4 regions of the Phyllobacterium sp. CCNWLW109 genome follow, and region 4 is predicted to be linked to each of the others. Evidence: riboswitches for the same ligand, from Rfam matches in the RefSeq annotation. Region 4 holds a riboswitch; each other region holds the start of a gene.
The links. Region 4 has a riboswitch for cobalamin ahead of V9K92_RS07885 (ABC transporter ATP-binding protein). Riboswitches for the same ligand answer to the same signal wherever they lie in the genome.

Region 1: another riboswitch for cobalamin. It lies ahead of V9K92_RS14360 (hypothetical protein); the one in region 4 lies ahead of V9K92_RS07885 (ABC transporter ATP-binding protein).
Region 2: another riboswitch for cobalamin. It lies ahead of V9K92_RS18090 (CbtB domain-containing protein); the one in region 4 lies ahead of V9K92_RS07885 (ABC transporter ATP-binding protein).
Region 3: another riboswitch for cobalamin. It lies ahead of V9K92_RS15995 (aromatic ring-hydroxylating oxygenase subunit alpha); the one in region 4 lies ahead of V9K92_RS07885 (ABC transporter ATP-binding protein).

Annotation. Positions count from the first base shown of each region.
Region 1 covers NZ_JBBCBK010000003.1:779,171-783,808, forward strand. Annotated here, with positions in the region: gene V9K92_RS14340 (ABC transporter permease) at 1-111, shown strand, start outside; gene V9K92_RS14345 (ABC transporter ATP-binding protein) at 108-893, shown strand; gene V9K92_RS14350 (GlsB/YeaQ/YmgE family stress response membrane protein) at 899-1,156, opposite strand; gene V9K92_RS14355 (glutamine synthetase beta-grasp domain-containing protein) at 1,504-2,544, shown strand; cobalamin riboswitch at 2,681-2,903, shown strand; gene V9K92_RS14360 (hypothetical protein) at 3,006-3,269, shown strand; gene cobF (precorrin-6A synthase (deacetylating)) at 3,266-4,039, shown strand; gene V9K92_RS14370 (GAF domain-containing protein) at 4,179-4,638, shown strand, end outside.
Region 2 covers NZ_JBBCBK010000004.1:543,758-548,395, forward strand. Annotated here, with positions in the region: gene V9K92_RS18080 (isobutyryl-CoA dehydrogenase) at 1-186, opposite strand, end outside; gene V9K92_RS18085 (cobyric acid synthase) at 295-1,752, shown strand; cobalamin riboswitch at 1,813-2,045, shown strand; gene V9K92_RS18090 (CbtB domain-containing protein) at 2,095-2,274, shown strand; gene V9K92_RS18095 (CbtA family protein) at 2,400-3,125, shown strand; gene cobU (bifunctional adenosylcobinamide kinase/adenosylcobinamide-phosphate guanylyltransferase) at 3,125-3,649, shown strand; gene cobW (cobalamin biosynthesis protein CobW) at 3,654-4,638, shown strand, end outside.
Region 3 covers NZ_JBBCBK010000004.1:111,922-116,559, reverse strand. Annotated here, with positions in the region: gene V9K92_RS16000 (hybrid-cluster NAD(P)-dependent oxidoreductase) at 1-328, opposite strand, end outside; gene V9K92_RS15995 (aromatic ring-hydroxylating oxygenase subunit alpha) at 334-1,575, opposite strand; cobalamin riboswitch at 1,687-1,885, opposite strand; gene V9K92_RS15990 (L-fuconate dehydratase) at 2,067-3,344, opposite strand; gene V9K92_RS15985 (SDR family oxidoreductase) at 3,353-4,087, opposite strand; gene V9K92_RS15980 (mandelate racemase/muconate lactonizing enzyme family protein) at 4,171-4,638, opposite strand, start outside.
Region 4 covers NZ_JBBCBK010000002.1:540,841-545,478, reverse strand. Annotated here, with positions in the region: gene V9K92_RS07890 (transglutaminase family protein) at 1-2,512, opposite strand, end outside; cobalamin riboswitch at 3,056-3,269, shown strand; gene V9K92_RS07885 (ABC transporter ATP-binding protein) at 3,540-4,346, shown strand; gene V9K92_RS07880 (ABC transporter substrate-binding protein) at 4,346-4,638, shown strand, end outside.

The DNA.
Region 1 (4,638 bases), on a different contig from region 4:
GCTACAGGTCAGATTATTTTCGGCATTATTGTTATCGGCATTATCGGTTTGATTTCAGATTTCCTGTTCAAGTCGGTCAATCGCCGCCTTTTTGCATGGAGGCTCGCATGAGCACGCTCATCATTAAAGGCGTGAGCCGTGTCTTTCCGGGTGTTCGCGGCGGGCAGCCTGTGCAGGCGCTGCAACCGACGGATTTGACTGTTCCGCACAATGATTTCGTGTCCATCCTCGGACCATCCGGCTGCGGAAAATCCACGCTGTTACGTATTGTTGCGGGGCTTGACCGGCCGACCACGGGCACGGTCACGCTTGATGGCAAAGAGGTGAAAGGTCCAGGCGCAGATCGCGGTGTCGTGTTCCAGTCCTATACGCTGTTTCCATGGCTGACGATCGAACAGAATATCGGTTTCGGCCTGACAGAACGCGGCGTCGGCGCAAAGGAAAAAGCTGAAATTGTCGCCTCTTACATCGACAAGGTGGGACTAAAAGGATTTGAAAACCATTGGCCAAAGCAATTGTCCGGTGGCATGCAGCAGCGCACGGCAATTGCCCGCGCCTTGGCGAATGATCCGAAAATACTACTTCTGGATGAGCCTTTCGGAGCGCTGGATAACCAGACGCGAGGCTTGATGCAGGAACTGCTGCTCAGTATTTGGGAGCGGGAACAAAAGACAGTTATCTTTGTCACGCACGATATTGAAGAAGCGATTTTTCTGGCGTCACGCGTGGTTACGATGTCAGCGCGGCCGGGCCGTATCAAGTCGATCACGCCGGTACCGCTGGGACATCCGCGCCATTACACGGTTAAAGCCGCACCCGAGTTTGCCCGGATACGGCTTCAATTGACCGAGGAAATTCGCAGCGAGGCTATACTCGCTGCCGTTTCTCATTAATCAAATCAGGCTGTTCGTTTGAACATGCGGGCAACAGCGATAAGAATACAGGCGCCGATAAAGCCTGCAATCAAATAGCCCAGCCAGCCTGTAAGGACGACGCCGACCATGGAAAGGATCGCGTTGGCGATTATCGCGCCCACGATCCCGAGTATGATGTTCATGATGACGCCCATGTTGCTCTTCATGAACATCTCTGCAAGCCAGCCCGCAACGCCACCAATGATGATTGCTGCGATCCACCCGATTCCGGCACTTTCCATAATACTCTCCATTTCGTTCATTCCAGATCGTTAATCCGGAAGTGAGTTATTGGTTCCAAGCTCGCGACAGAATTTGCGCCTTATCATGCCTAGAAATTCCGCACCTGCCTAAAAATGCATCAACGTGGCGATTGGTAAAAGCGGTTTTCTGAGCCGTCAGCATAGCAATGGCAGCTTCAAACTGCAAAAAGCACCGCTAAAAATATCCGGCTAATATGTTTTTCAAATTTTTGCGATCCGGCTGAGCGAATTGGCACGCTGTTTGCATTGTCAATTCTATCTGCGAACTGCGCTCCACGATGCAGGCCTCGCAACCGGTCTGCACAATAAAATATGAGAGAAACGGAATGGCAAAATATAAACTCGAATATATCTGGCTCGACGGTTATGTCCCTTCGCCAAATCTTCGCGGTAAGACGCTGATCAAGGAATTTGACGTATTTCCGACGCTGGAACAATTGCCGCTTTGGGGCTTCGATGGAAGCTCGACAATGCAGGCAGAGGGCAAAAGCTCGGATTGCGTATTGAAGCCTGTTTCTCTTTATCCGGACAGTGAACGCAAGAATGGCGTTCTCGTCATGTGCGAAGTCATGATGCCCGATGGCAAGACACCGCATCCTTCCAACACCCGCGCAACTGTTCTTGATGATGACGGCGCATGGTTCGGCTTCGAACAGGAATATTTCTTCTACAAGAACGGCCGCCCGCTCGGCTTCCCTGAGACAGGTTTTCCTGCGCCGCAGGGCCCATATTATACAGGCGTTGGCTACAGCAATGTTGGGGATATCGCACGCAAGATCGTCGAAGAACATCTCGATATCTGCCTGAATGCCGGCATCAACCATGAAGGCATCAATGCTGAAGTGGCAAAAGGCCAGTGGGAATTCCAGATTTTCGGAAAAGGTTCCAAGAAGGCTGCCGATGAGGTCTGGATTGCACGCTATCTCCTGCAGCGCCTGACTGAAAAATACGGCATCGATATCGAATATCATTGCAAGCCGCTCGGCGATACTGATTGGAATGGTTCGGGCATGCATGCCAACTTCTCCACCACCTATATGCGTGAAGTCGGCGGCAAGGATTACTTCGAAAAGGTCATGGCGGCATTTGAGCAGAATTGCGCTGCCCATATCGCCGTATATGGACCGGACAATCATATGCGCCTTACCGGCAAGCATGAAACCCAGTCGATCCACCAGTTCAGCTACGGCATTGCTGATCGCGGTGCATCAATCCGCGTTCCGCACAGCTTTGTAAACAATGGCTATCGCGGTTATCTTGAAGATCGCCGTCCGAATTCGCAGGGCGACCCCTACCAGATCGCGTCGCAAATCCTGCGGACAATTTCTGAAGTGCCGGAAGATGCGGAAGAAGTTCTCGCCGCTTGATCTTGTTTGAATAGTTTGGAATGGCGCGGGCACCAGCCTGCGCCATTTTCTATTGGTGATGCGCCGCATTCAGCCGTTTACCGGTTTCCCCCCGATAAATTTACGCCTGCCTGTTGACCTCAATAGGTGGGCTGGGTTCATATAAGAGTGTTCCGGTTCTCCCGTGCTGCAAAGCCGGGAGCTAAGAGGGAAGCCGGTGAAGTGATATTCACCAATGCCGGCGCTGCCCCCGCAACTGTAAACAGCGAGTTGCTGTCGCTTGAATTCGTTCAGGCAAAAGGTCACTGGGATTTCCCGGGAAGGCAAGACAGCAATACTGACCTGTGAGCCAGGAGACCTGCCGAAACATGATGAACGTCCACGGGCGGGGTGTCCCGGTGTGTCGCTTGCAATGGTTTGCCGCAGGCTGACTATCTGCAATCTTCGCGCTTGACCCTTGTTCCCAACAATCGGGGTTAAGCATGATACTCGGCGCCAATACTAATCAATATAACAACCCACAATCGGTCAACGCGGCAACTGTGCCGGAAGACGTGTTTTTTGCCTGGCTGCTTTCCCGGCCTCGCGGCACCAATATCGTTGCAGCTGCAAGTCAGGAGTTTATAAAGCTTGAGGCCTTTGCCGGAAAACATGCGGGGGCAAAACGCCTCCACGAACTGTTCTGTGCTTTGATCGAAGAGAGTCAAAGGCCGGAACTATCGTCGGCCTCGCGTGTGCCCCAGTGAAACGCAAAGTGCTCATCATCGGAATTGGCGCGGGCAACCCAGACTACGTGACCATACAGGCAGTCAATGCGCTCAATCAGGTCGATGTGTTTTTCATTCCCGATAAGGGAGCTGAGAAAGAGCAGCTGTCCCGCATCCGTCGGGAAATTTGCGAGCGTTTCATCACCGCCCCCCACTACCGCATGGTGGATTTTGAAACACCGCTGCGCCAGAAGCCTTCCTCGACCTATCGTGCGAGTGTCAATGACTGGCATGATAAGGTGGAGGCAACCTATGAGCATCTGCTGATGGAGGAACTGGGCGATGATGAATGCGGCGCATTCCTCGTCTGGGGTGATCCGTCGCTTTATGACAGCACGATCCGTATTCTCGACCGGCTGAACGCCAAGGGCAATTTCGAACTGGACTATGATGTCATTCCCGGCATTACCAGCATTCAGGCGCTCACGGCAAAGCATAAGGTTGTGCTCAATCGAATCGGCGACTCCATTACGATAACCACAGGGCGCAAGCTTGCCGAAGGTTTTCCGAACAATTCGGAAAGCGTGATTGTGATGCTCGATGGCGAGGGCGCGTTCAAGGCAATTGATGAAGACGTCGATATTTATTGGGGTGCTTACATAGGAACGGAAGACGAGATTCTCATGTCCGGCAAACTGCGCGATGTCGTTGACGATATTGAGCGGTTGCGAAATGTTGCGCGCGCACAAATGGGCTGGATCATGGATACATATTTGCTGAAAAGGTCATATGACGAGAATGGAGAATAGCTGCGATTATAACCGGGGGCGTTTTGGACCTACGCCCTTAAATCGCGTCGGTAGAGCAGCCCCGGTTGCCGCCATCAATAGGTGACTTGACGTAGGCGAGAACAGGCGTCACCCTGTGCATGGACTTCGGAGGAGGACCATGGGAACGCAGGATGACGGCTTACATGCCGAGCATATCCAATCTGCCGTGACAGGTGACGCTGCTGCGCAGTCAGCGGTTGTTGCATCGTGGGGGCGTTCAATGCGTCTCTACGGCTTGAAGCCTGATGAGGGCACGCCGCCAAACATGCTAACCGATCAGGAATTGCGTGAAGCGCGTGAAGAGCTGGGATCTCTCATAGAAACCGCAGAAATCGCACTCGACCGGCTTTATTCGGCGGTGGGTGGTGCGGGATGTTGCGTCCTGTTGGCAGATAAGAATGGTGTTCCTGTCGACCGCCGGGGCTATGAGGGCGATGATGCCACCTTTTGCAAGGCGGGACTTTGGACGGGAGCAGTCTGGAGCGAAGAGTGCGAGGGCACCAATGGCATTGGCACAGCGCTGGCTGAACAACGTGCCCTGACGATCCACCGCGACCAGCATTTCCGCAGTCGCAACA
Region 2 (4,638 bases), on a different contig from region 4:
AATGCCACCCATGCCCAGCGGACCTGTCTCGCGAATGACATCGGCGGGAAAATGCTTGTCGCGGTCCCAAGCGAGTGCCTTCGGTGCTACCCGATCAGCCGCAAAAGCGCGTGCCATATCCTGAATTGCCAGTTGATCATCATTGAGTTCAAATTGACCGGCCGCCGCATCAACGACTGCATCCATTATAGTTCCTCCCGAATATTGCTGCCGGTCACTCTATCGGATGCGCGTAAGCGCGCAACGGCTTGCATGGGACTAGGAAGAGAAAGACATATCCGCTACTCAAAGCCCATGACACACGCAATCATGTTGCAAGGAACTGGCTCTGACGTTGGCAAATCCGTTTTGGTGGCGGGATTGTGCCGTCTGGCGCGCAATCGCGGTTTGAGGGTTTTTCCATTCAAGCCGCAAAACATGTCGAACAATGCTGCTGTTAGCGATGATGGTGGTGAGATTGGCCGGGCGCAATGGTTGCAAGCGCTGGCTTGTGGCGTGCCCTCGTCCGTTCACATGAATCCGGTATTGCTGAAGCCTCAGTCAGAAACGGGCAGCCAAATCATTGTCCAGGGCAAAGTTTGGGGACAGGCGAAGGGCAGGGATTATCAGCAATACAAGGCGGGATTGCTGAATGCGGTTATGGAGTCGTGGGATATCGTTCGTGCCGATGCGGACATAGTCATCGTTGAAGGAGCTGGATCGCCCGCAGAAATCAATCTGCGATCAGGGGACATTGCCAATATGGGCTTTGCCGTCAAAGCCAATGTGCCTGTGGTTCTGGTTGGCGATATTGATCGAGGCGGGGTGATAGCGTCGATTGTCGGCACGCACGCAATTCTTTCGCCTGAAGATCGGGATATGATTTCCGGTTATCTGATCAACAAGTTTCGTGGCGACATTTCGCTTTTCGATGACGGTTTGAAATCTATCACACAATTTACGGGCTGGCCGTCCTTCGGGGTTGTCCCTTGGTTGAAAGATGCCTCCCGTCTTCCGGCGGAAGACTCGGTTGTATTGGAACGGCTGGTCAAAGGTGATGGGCGGGCGTTGAAAATTGCCGTTCCAGTGCTTGATCGCATTGCCAATTTTGATGATTTCGATCCGCTGATAGCTGAACCGCAAGTCGAGGTCGTCATGATCAAAAGTGGCGAGCGAATCCCTGCAGATGCAGGTTTGGTCATTATTCCGGGCTCCAAATCCACCATTGGTGACCTTCAACGGTTCCGTGAAAATGGCTGGGACCACGATCTTGATCAGCACAGGCGCAGAGGTGGTCATATTATCGGCATTTGTGGCGGCTTCCAGATGCTGGGTAAAACAGTATCTGACCCCCAAGGGATTGAAGGAAATATCAGGGAAATTAGAGGTCTTGGTTATCTCGATATTGATACAGTTATGGAGCCGGAGAAGACCGTGCGCAATGTCCAAGCCCATTCATTGCAGTTTGACATACCGTTGAAGGGCTATGAGATTCACCTTGGTCGAACGACTGGCCCCGATTGCATCCGGCCAGCCGTGAATATTGATGGCATAGCGGATGGTGCAATATCCGCTGACGGCAAAGTATTCGGTACCTATATGCACGGGCTTTTCAACGCGGACGCATTCCGGGCAGCACTTTTAAAGTCCATGGGAATATCTGCTGGCGCTCTCGATTATCACGCTGGTGTAGATGCGGCGCTCGATTCCATTGCAGCGCAATTGGAGTCAGTTCTGGATATCGAGGCATTGTTTGCGCTTAAACGTGTCTGACGGCGTAGGCAGCGATCAAGGTGTCGCAGATTCGTTTGACTTTTAGAGCGCTTGGTGAATAACGTTCAGCAGATGATTGGTTCCCGCATTGGCCAAAGGCCAGGGATCAAAAGGGAATGCGACGGTCGTACCCATTAGGGCGATCCCACCGCAGCCGACCCCGCGACTGTAGAGCGGTTAGGATATATGCCATGCTGAACGCGAAAGCGGACGGCAGTCACTGGGAAACCGGGAAGGCGGCATTTATCTTGCGACCCGCGAGCCAGGAGACCTGCCAATCACAGGGTAATAGTGCCCAAAACCGAGGGGGATTTTCCCTTCTGGCCCTGCACGGAGGTTGTTATGGCTACTGTTCGTACTTCTAATACGATTTCTCTCCCACTCGCATCGCGTCTGACGACGGCTGTTGCGTCATTGCTTCTCGGCGTGTTTATTATTTATGGCGTCGGTCTTTCACATTCTGAAACGCTGCATGACACAGCACACGACACCCGCCATTCATATGGATTTCCTTGCCATTGAGTCTTTGATAGCTGAAATGCTGATTCAGCTATCGACCCTTAAGCATTGAAATAATGATGGTTTGTTTGGTCCGGGGCCTTTGCAGGTGCCCGGCGTCTCGCTTTTGGAATTGGGGAGTGGACTCCATGTTGGTCAAATATTTGCTGGCTACAATCATAGCCGGTCTGTTTGCCGGAATAATTCTAACACCGGCCATGTATGTAAAAAATGTACCGCTCATATTGCATGCGGAAGAGTATGAAAGTGCGGGTGGCGGAGGTCATTCCCATGATACGCCTGCCTCTGCGAGCGAATCTGCACCTGCGGCGGTTACTCCGCACGAACATGCGGAAGACGCGGGTCCCGAACTGCCATTTGGACGTCTCGGTAATACGTTGTTGATCAATCTGGTGGCTGGAGCAGGCTTTGCGTTGATCACTGGTGCTGCGGCGCTTTTCCTCGGTCGTCGCATTACCCTTCAGAACGGAATCTATTGGGGGCTTGCAGGATTTTTCATCTTCAATTTTGCACCGGCGTTCAGCCTTGCCCCTGAATTGCCTGCTATGCCTGCAGCCGATCTAGCCATGCGGCAGACCTGGTGGCTGATAACTGTCATTCTGACGGCGGGCGGCGTCTATCTGATCGTACTGCGTGAGCAGATTTGGGCTAAGCTTCTTGGTGTTATATTGATTGTCGCTCCCCATATTTATGGCGCACCGGAAGCAGAAGATCTGACATCAGCGGTGCCTCCGACACTTGCCTCAGAGTTTGCCGTCTCAGCACTGGCAACCAATCTCTTCTTCTGGGTTGTACTTGGTACTGCACTGGGCTGGGCAATTCAGAATTATGCTTCATCGGAGCTTGAGCAGTAATGCAACCGCTGGAACGCGAAATTACCTTTATTCTTGGAGGCGCGCGTTCCGGCAAATCGTCCTTTGCCGAAGGTCTGATCGAATCATCCGGGCGGGATGCTATTTATCTTGCCACCGGCAGAGCGTGGGATGATGAAATGTCCGAGCGAATTGGGCATCATAGAGCGCGGCGCGGATCCCGATGGATTACAGTTGAAGAACCAATTGATCTGGCCGGAAAACTGGAAAGTCTTGCTGGTGTCGAAAAGGCAATCCTGGTCGATTGCCTTACACTGTGGCTGACCAATTTAATGATGGCCGAACGTGATATCGATGCCGAAATAACACGTCTGACAAACACACTGAGCCATCTCGCGGGTGCCATTGTTCTGGTTTCCAACGAGGTTGGTCTTGGAATAGTACCGGAAAACCGCATGGCGCGTGAGTTTCGTGATCACGCAGGCCGATTGCATCAAGCCGTGGCTGCCGCTGCGGCAAAAGTCTATTTCGTGGCAGCAGGGCTGCCGCTCAAAATGAAGGGATAACAAAATGCAGGGTCACAAGATTCCGGCAACGGTCATCACTGGCTTTCTCGGTTCGGGCAAGACTACCATGATCCGAAATCTGCTCGAAAATGCCAATGGCAAGCGCATCGCGCTGATCATCAACGAATTTGGTGATCTTGGCGTTGACGGGAATTTGCTCAAAGGCTGCGGTATCGAAGCGTGCCGCGACGAAGATATGATCGAACTTAACAATGGCTGCATTTGCTGCACCGTGGCTGATGATTTCATTCCCACCATGACCAAGCTTCTGGATCGACCTGATCGCTTTGATCACATTGTCATTGAAACGTCCGGTCTTGCTCTTCCACAGCCGCTGGTTGCCGCTTTTAACTGGCCGGAAATCAAGACACAGGTAACCGTTGATGGCGTTGTTACCGTTATTGATGCTGCCGCCGTGTCGGAAGGCCGTTTTGCAGATGATCACGATAAGGTTGATGCTCAGCGCGAGCAGGACGAGTCACTTGATCACGACAGCCCGCTGGAAGAGCTGTTCGAGGATCAAATTCGCGCCGCCGATCTTATTGTTCTGAATAAGACCGATCTTATTGACGAAGCTCAACTTGCCGGGGTCAAGAGTGACGTGCAGAGCCGCTCATCGCGTTCACTTAACATGGTTTCGGCTAGCTTTGGCAAGCTTAGCAATCAACTCCTACTTGGACTTGGTATTGGCACCGAAGAGGATATTGCGAACCGCAAGTCCCATCACGAGATGGAACATGAGGCAGGCGAAGAGCACGATCACGATGAATTTGAAAGCTTTGTCGTTGGGCTTGGGCCGGTTGCAGAGCCCAAATCATTTGTTGAGAAGTTGAAGCATGTGATCGTCGATCATGATGTCCTGCGGCTCAAAGGTTTCGTTGATGTACCCGGCAAGCCTATGCGCCTGGTCATTCAAGCCGTCGGATCACGCATCGAGCATTATTTTGATCGTAGCTGGAATCCGGGCGAAGAACGCCAGACAAGGCTCG
Region 3 (4,638 bases), on a different contig from region 4:
TCAGCCGCGCGCCCGGCGTGAGGTGGTCCAGCATCCAGCGGGTGCCGATGCTGCCATCCTGCGCTTTGACCGTGATTGCAATCGTAAATGGCCGCGAGGGGCTGGAAGAGAGTGTGTAGGTACGCAGGACCGCATCCGGTTGCGTACCCAATTCAAACGTCATGAACTGGCCGGGCTCATACCGGAACCAGTTTTGATTGTCGGAACGAAATGTGAATGTCTTCACATTGGGCGCTTCCTCAATGACAGACAGGCACTCCAGCAGATGCAGCCGGTCGTTCCATGGCTGCATCTGATCGAGATGCGGGTACTTTTGAGGAATGCCCATATTCACTACGCTACCTTGCTCAGTCGCTTGTCGCCGGAAAGGCGCGTTTCCATCGTGTTGGAATACCATTCAAGGAATTGCAGAACACCGCCTTCATGCTCTACCGAATAAGGGCCCGGCTCATAGGCAGGAGAGCGAATGCCAAAAGCATTTTCTTCAACGATCTGGCGGTCCTGATCATTGGTTTCGAGCCAGACATGCGTGAGTTCCTCAATGGTGTAATCGACGCCTTCCACCGCGTCCTTGTGCACCAGCCACTTGGTCGTGACCTGGGTTTCGGTCGGGCTAAGCGGGAGAACGCGGAAAGAAAGGGCATGATCCCCCAGAATGTGATTCCACGTCGTCGGATAATGATAGAGCAATAGCGAACCGATCTGCCGTGCATTCACATCATCGCTAAGCTGACGTGCCACAGCACGTTTGCCCGACATGGTATAGCTCTCGGCTTCGTGAAGCAGCGGCACGCGTGTCGCGCGGTACTGGCCATTTTCATCGATACGGAACACGCTCGGCAGACCTGCGGCTTCGCATTTGTCCCAATGCGCCACGATTTCCGGATCATCCTTTGAGCCTTGTATGCCAGTCACGCTTGGTGCTTCAGGAAACGTCTTACAGAGTTCCGGATGATTGGCGGCGCAATGATAGCATTCGCGGTTGTTTTCCCACACCAGCTTCCAATTACCCTTCTCCACGATCGAGCTTTGAAAGGCGACTTTGGTTTCGCTGAGGCGATGCGGTGCAAGATAAGGATCGATCATGGCACGCGTAGCGGCAAAATCCGGCGCAATCGGCGCAAGGCAGATGAAGATATAGCCGCCAACGCTTTCGCAATGCACCGTCTTCAGGCTGTGCTGGCTGGCATCGAAGTCGTCGCCCATCTGGCGCGCGAACAATAGACGGCCATCCAGTTCATAAGTCCACTGATGATAGGGGCAAACAAGCTTCGCCGAGGTGCCCCGTTCAGAAGCACAAACGCGCGACCCGCGATGGCGGCATGAATTATGAAACGCGCGTATTTTCTTCTCGCGGTCCCGGACGATAACGACCGGATAATCGCCAATCTGCACGGTAAAATAATTGCCCGGTCGCGCCACTTCGCAATCATGACCGATAAACAGCCAGTCGCGGTAGAAGATATTTTCCATATCCAACCGGAAATACTCCGGATCATTGTAGAAAGCCTGCTCAAGGCCATAGCCAGGTTTCCGGTGTTTCAGGTTCCGGAGTAGTTCACTATGTGCGTCCATGTCGTGTCCTCGCCATCTCATTTGCGAAAGAACTGACTGGTGGTGACGGAGAAGACCGTCCGTATGGCTGCCCATACAAAACAATGCTCCTTGATCGCCCACCGCGATCAGTCGGTGTTATCGCTTGCGGCTGGTTTCCGGGCTCTGGAGTTGCTCTTGCGAGCCTCACGGCGCCTTCCCGGAACCATGCTCCAGTGGCTATTTTGCCGCGTTTCACTCCACTACCGTTGCGGGGGCAGCGCCGGAATCAAACCGGCTTCCCAATTCTCCACCTTCCCTAGAAAGCGGCACCTCAAGTAGCCTGATAAAAGCATCCGGATGATAAAAAGAATAGGTGCGGAAACGACATCGCATTTACACAAGACGACACGACCGAAAAAACAGAAAATGCCGCCACTCCGGCACGTCAGAATGGCGGCACAATACCCTTTCCATGTCAGCAATGAATATCACCAGAGACGGCGATGGTTCATTTACCGGGCGGAAAGGCTTTAAAGACCGTGATGCAAATACTGCTTGATCGATTCCGGTTTCATCTCAATTGAAAAGCCCGGCAGCGAGGGTGGCATATAGGCCGCATCCTGAATGTTGCAGGGATCAACAAAATGCTCGTGCAGATGATCGACATACTCGATAACCCTGCCCTCTTTCGTCCCTGAAACGGCGATATAATCAATCATTGACAGATGCTGGACATATTCACACAGACCAACACCGCCCGCATGCGGCCAGACTGGTAGCTCATACTTTGCGGCGATAAGCAGCACCGCCAGCACTTCGTTCAGTCCACCCATGCGGCAACTATCGATCTGCACGACATCGATAGCGCCTTCGGCGATGAACTGTTTGAACATGATGCGGTTCTGACACATCTCACCAGTCGCGACTTTCACCGGATGGATAGCCTGCCGAATTTTGCGATGGCCCGCAACGTCGTCGGGGCTCGTTGGCTCTTCAATGAAGAACGGCTTGACGAAGGCAAGCTTGTTCACCCAATCAATGGCTTCATTCACTTCCCAGACCTGATTGGCATCGATCATGAGAATGCGGTCAGGGCCGATCACTTCGCGCGCGATGGTAAGACGTCGGATATCATCTTCGAGATCGCGGCCGACTTTCATCTTAATGTGGTTGAAGCCCGCATCCACGGCCTCCTGACAAAGGCGACGGAGCTTTTCATCGGAATAGCCCAGCCAGCCTGCCGATGTCGTATAGCAGGGATACCCATCTGCTTTTAGCGTTTCAATACGTTCTTTCTTACCGACCTCTGCTCTACGCAGAATTTCCAGCGCCTCTTCAGGCGTCAGCACGTCCGTAAGATAGCGGAAGTCCACGATTTTGACGATCTCTTCCGGCGTCATTTCACCGACCAGTTGCCAGACAGGCTTCTTCGCTTCCTTGGCCAGCAAATCCCAAACGGCGTTCACTACCGCGCCCGTGGCCAGATGCATTGCACCCTTATCAGGGCCGATCCAGCGTAACTGGCTGTCACCGGTGATAAAATGCCAGAATCTGCCCGGGTTTTCCTTTATCCAATCAAGTTCAAGGCCGATAACAAGGTGTTTCATGGCCTCAATGGCAAGGCAGCAGATCTCATTGCCGCGCCCGATGGTAAAGGTAAGGCCGTGGCCGGAAAGCCCTGCATCCGTATCCAGCACCACATAGGCAGCCGAATAGTCCGGGTCAGGATTCATGGCATCCGATCCGTCCAGACTTTGCGAGGTCGGGAAACGGATATCGAAAACGCGAAGATCAGTGATGATGGTCATGGTCTTTCCTAAACTGTCCAGCCGCCATCAATATTGTAGGCCTGTCCCGTGGTGTAGGTAGCACCAGCAAGATAGACGGCAAGGTCAGCGATTTCTTCCGGGAGGCCCAGACGCCCCATGGGCTGGCGCGCGATAAATGCCGCCCGCGTGGCATCATAGTCGCCACCAGCGCGCATGCGTTGCTCAAGCGAAGGACTTTCCACCGTGCCGGGGCAGATCGCATTGCAGCGAATACCCTGCGTAATATAATCCGCGGCTACCGATTTGGTTATTCCCAATACGGCAGCCTTGGTCACGCCATAGGCAAAACGGTTCGGGACACCTTTCACGCTGCTGGCGACTGAAGACATATTGACGATAGCACCGTCCTTACGTTCGATCATACCCGGTAGTACCGCCCTGATCGTGCGAATCATGGCGCGGACATTGAGATCAAGTGCAAAATCCAGATCGGCGTCCGGCATATCGAGAATTGAACCGCCATGGACAAAACCAGCGCAATTAAACAGCACATCGATAGCGCCGATTTCGCCAATGACCTGCGTCACTTCTTCTGCCTTGAGCACGTCGAGCTTGCGCGGCTTGATATTGGCTTCCTTCGGCAAAGCATCGAGCAGTTGCTGATTGATATCGGTTGCATGCACGATTGCACCTTCGCGTGCGAAAGCCAGCACCGAAGCCCGACCAATGCCTTGTCCAGCTGCCGTGATAAGAACGCGTTTGCCTTCAAGCTTGCCTGTCATCTCATATCTCCATTGGGCATATTATAATGCCAGTCATGCACTTCAGCCCTGAACAGGGCAATCATTTCTCGTTAAGTCAGCCATCAAACGCGAATTTCAGTGGTGAACTCTTCCACGCTGCGCGCTTTGACGGCATCCCAGTCCCAGTCAATTCCGATACCTGGTTCCATCGGTGCCAAAGCATAGCCATTCTCGATCCGCATTTGAGTCTTGGTCAGATCATCAAGCTGGGGAATATACTCAACATATTTGCCGTTCTGAACCGCGCATGTCAGACTGACATGGAGTTCCATCAGGAAGTGTGGACATACGGGAATATTGAAGGCTTCTGCTGCGTGAGCCACTTTCAGCCAGGGAGTGATCCCGCCAATACGGCCAACATCGACCTGAACGATGGAGCAGGCTCCCTTTTGCATATATTCGCGGAAATGCCGGATCGAATAGAGCGATTCTCCAACCGCCACGGGCGTTTGTGTAGAAGCTGACAGGCGCACATGCCCATCAATATCATCCGCTGGCAGCGGCTCTTCCAGCCACGCCAGATCAATATC
Region 4 (4,638 bases):
CATCTGGCGAGAAAAGCTTGTCGATGCAAATTTCCGAACGATGCGTATTGCCGGTAACGTCCACCAGGAGATTGCGGAACAGCCGGTCCACCAGCCAAGGCAGAGGCGGCGTACCACGACCTGGCAGAGGCACCTGCGCCATGGCGATTTCCAGTTCGTAAAGACTGTCGTGCCGCGCCTCATCGAAACGCGGCGCCTGACTGGTCGGGCCAACGAACATGCCTGAAAACAGATAGGACAAGGATGGATGTCTCTGCCAATGCAAAACCAGACTTTTCAGAAGGTCCGGACGGCGCAAAAACGGGCTGTCATTGGGTGTTTCGCCGCCAACCACCACATGATTGCCGCCGCCAGTGCCCGTATGCCGCCCGTCAATCATGAATTTATCAGCGCCGAGCCTTGTCTGGCGGGCTTCCTCATAAATCGTCTCGGTTGTTGCCACGCATTCGCGCCAGTTCGAAGCCGGATGGATATTTACTTCAATCACGCCAGGGTCGGGAGCAACGCGTATCACGCTGATGCGCGGGTCCTGCGGTGGTCCGTAACCTTCGATATGAACCGGCAAGCCGAGTTTGGCGGCAGCAGCTTCCGCCGCCCCGACAAGTTCAAGATAGTCCTCAAGCGCCTCAACCGGCGGCATGAACACGCTCAACCGGCCATCGCGCGGTTCAACCGAAATGGCTGTACGCACCGCGCCGCCAATCTCTCCCAGTTCCTGCTCCACACGCTCTTGGGCATTACCTTCGGCGGCGGTGAACGAAGCAACCGCTTGCGGCTCGTCTCTCACATCAATGCCGGTTAATGCCGGCGAATCCGGCAAAGGACCCCGCTCTACGGAAGGGTCAACCGGCACGATGAAGGGAAACTCGGAAGGCGGCACATGTGGCAGAGCGCCCAGCGGCAGGCGGTAACCGACAGGAGAGTCGCCCGGAACCAGAAAGAGCTTGCCGCGCCGCGTAGTCCATTTTTCACTGCGCCAGCGCGGACCTTGCGCAGCCTGGCTGTTCCAGCGCTGTACCGGCAATACAAATCCTGTTGGCTCTGTCAGTCCCCGTTCGAAAACACGCGCCATGCGGCTGCGCTCTTCCGGGTCTTTCAGCATGGAGTTTGAAGGATCAACATTCTCCGGCAAATTGCCTTCTTTGACGATCCATTCTGCGGGGTCCTCATAGGCGGCGGCAACCATATCGTCTTCAACGCCCAATTCGCCAGCCATCTCCACCAGCAGTTTGCCCGCATCTTCCGGTTTGACATCCGCCTTGCTGTTTTCCGCGGCGATAAGATCAGGATTGACCCAGATGGGCTGGCCGTCTTTTCGCCAATAGAGTGAGAACGTCCAGCGCGGCAGGCTCTCCCCCGGATACCATTTTCCCTGCCCGTAATGCAGAAATCCGCCCGGCGCGAAACGATCACGCAAGCGCCGTATCAGCTTGTCAGCTTTTTCCCTCTTGGTTGGGCCAACGGCATCGGTGTTCCATTCGCCGGATTCGAAATCGTCAATTGAAACGAATGTCGGCTCGCCGCCCATGGTCAGGCGAACATCCCGTTCCTTGAGCAGCGCATCGACTTTGTTGCCAAGCGCATCGAGCGCGTCCCACGATTCATCGGAAAATGGCTTGGTAATGCGTGGATGTTCCGAGACGCGCGTTACCCGCATGTCAAAACCGAATTCGACATTGGCCGGTTCAGCCATGCCTGAAATCGGTGCAGCATTGCGATAATGAGGTGTTGCGGCCAGCGGGACATGACTTTCGCCAGTCAGCAACCCCGATGTCGGATCAAGGCCAATCCAACCGGCACCCGGCAAGTAGACCTCGCACCAGGCATGTAGATCAGTAAAATCCGTCGTTGTCCCGGCAGGACCATCCAGCGCCACCAGATCGGGCTTTAACTGGATAAGGTAGCCGGAAACAAAACGCGCCGCCAGGCCGAGATGACGCAAGGTCTGCACGAGAAGCCAGCTGGTATCACGGCACGAACCTGTACGGACATTCAACGTGGTTTCCGGCTCTTGGACACCGGTTTCCATGCGGATAACATAACCAATCTCGCGCTGGATGCGTGCATTAAGGTCCACGACGAAATTGACTGTATTGGTGCTTGAGCGATCAATCGTTGCCAGAAAATCCGACAGAAGCGGCCCAATCGGCTCCGGCTTCATATATATGGAAAGATCGTCGCGTATATCTTCAGGGTAAGCGAAGGGCCAGATTTCTCCGGCAGGTTCGACGAAGAAATCAAACGGATTATAGACGGTCATATCGGCAATGAGATCGACTTCGATCTTGAGCTCCGTGACGGGCTCAGGAAAGACAAAACGGGCCAGAAAATTACCGTAAGGGTCCTGCTGCAAATTGACGAAATGGTTGGACGGACTGACCTTCAACGAGTGACTCAGCACTTTGGTTCTCGAGTGCGGAGCTGGTTGAAGGCGGATGATCTGCGGCCCGAGCATGATGGGGCGATCATATTTATAGTGAGTCAGGTGATAGACTGCTGCGTGAATTGCCATGTCGCCCCAAAATTCAATAAAACATCGATGTCGCCAAAGGCTACATGCGAAGCCTAGCCTACTCCATCGGCTTGTTCACGCTTAAAAAACTTATTCTGCCATTTATTTTAGCACGTACTGAATCTGCACCTTAAACGGGCTGGCAAAATGGACGACACAACCAAATCCAAGAGAGGGGGTAATATAATTTGCATTAGGCTTGCTGCGTGGTTCGACGGGGCTCACCATGAGGGAGGTTATTATTTGCAGGAAGTCACTTCCTGCAAGGTTATCGACCAATGTGCAATCAAACCACATTCCTCATGGTGAGCCCCGTCGAACCACGCAGAAACTCAATGCCAACAAAGGGTGGCTGCTGATTATCACCCTGGAATTGAAAAAGACCCGGACGAGCTGGACACTCACTATCCGGATGTCCATTCATTAAACCAGAAAACGGGAGGTGGGCGAAAGCCTCCCTCTCACTCCTGAGGGAAACATGGCATTCTTCTATTTTTTCCAAGTGCTATCTCTTTTACCCCATTTCATTTTCACTTCGGTTCAACTACTAATCATCGTGATGGTTTCTCCGGCTAGACAATGCTGGAGATGAAAAGGGAACACGGTGAGGCGTACCCAAAAGGGACCGAAACCGTGGCTGCCCCCGCAACTGTAAGCGGTGAGCGACGCCTGATGATGCCACTGATCGCAAGATCGGGAAGGTAAGGCTTTGCCAAGACCCGTGAGCCAGGAGACCTGCCATCATAATTGAAATTCGAACCGGACGGGGTGTGCCGGGAGCGATGCGATGACCTCTGTCCGCATTAGCGGCACCCGAATGCTTTGAATAGCTTCCGGTTCATCGTCTGCGTTCTCTGTCCTCCCCTTGAAAGTTGGCAGGTATGAACGTTTCGCGCATCGTCACTTCGACCCAGCATCATATTATCTACCCTCTCAAACAATCGGCATTGACGATTGTTATAACATTACGCTATCTCCTACCCATGTCGAAGTCCTCAGAATATTTCCACGGCATGGGAGCGCGCCCGTGAGCCATATACAGCTTGATGCAACAGCCGTGAGCTATAAAACCGGAACCCATACTTTGGTTGATGCTGCGTCGGTCGGCATAAGATGTGGCGCAAGGCTCGCTATTATCGGGCCGAATGGCGCTGGAAAATCCACCTTGCTGCGCATGCTGGCCGGGCTGCTGCCACCGACGTCCGGCGGAATAAGCTTCAACGGCAAAATTATCGGTACAATGTCGCCGCTTGAGCGGGCCCGGCAATTTGCCTTTGTCGGTCAGGCCGATACCCCCGATCAACAGCTTCTTGTCGAGGATTATGTATCTCTTGGCCGCATTCCCCATCTGGGCGTCTTCACACGCACGGTCGACCGGGAAATCGTCGAAGATTCCATGGAGCGCGCGCGGATCAGCCATTTCCGCCGTCGTGCATTGGGTTCATTGTCAGGCGGCGAACGGCAGCGCATGCAATTGGCGCGCGCCCTCGCCCAGCAACCGGCCATCCTGTTTCTTGATGAACCGACCAATCACCTCGATCCAAAGGCGCGCAGCGAACTGCTCCTGCTCGTTGCCGGACTTAGTGTCACGACCATTGCCGTTCTGCATGATTTGCCGCTTGTTGCGCCCTTTGCAACCCATGTAGCAGTCATGCACAGCGCTCAGCTTGTAGCGTCAGGCACGCCCGACGAAACGCTGACCCCGCGCATTGTCAGCGATGTATTTGACCTTGATGTGCTGCGCCTCAGGCACCCATCCCGCCAGCGCGACCTTATGGTGTTTGAAGCACCCGAACCGATCCATGACGCCCATTCTCATTCACGGAGCATTTGATGAAAAAATCCCTTTTTGCCCTCGCATTTACTCTTCTGTCTGCGCCTGCCTTTGCTTTCCCTGTAACCGTCGATAGTTGCGGCAAACCTTTGACCTTCGACGCCGCTCCCAAACGTGTCGTCGTCAACGATATCAACATGAGCGAAATGGCTTTCGCGCTTGGCCTGCAATCTTCAATGGTTGGCGTGACCGGAATCACCGGCTGGTACAAGCTCGATGATGCCTTCATCAAGCAGCAGGGTTCCATTCCGGAACTTGCACCAAAAAATCCGACACTCGAGAATATTATCGC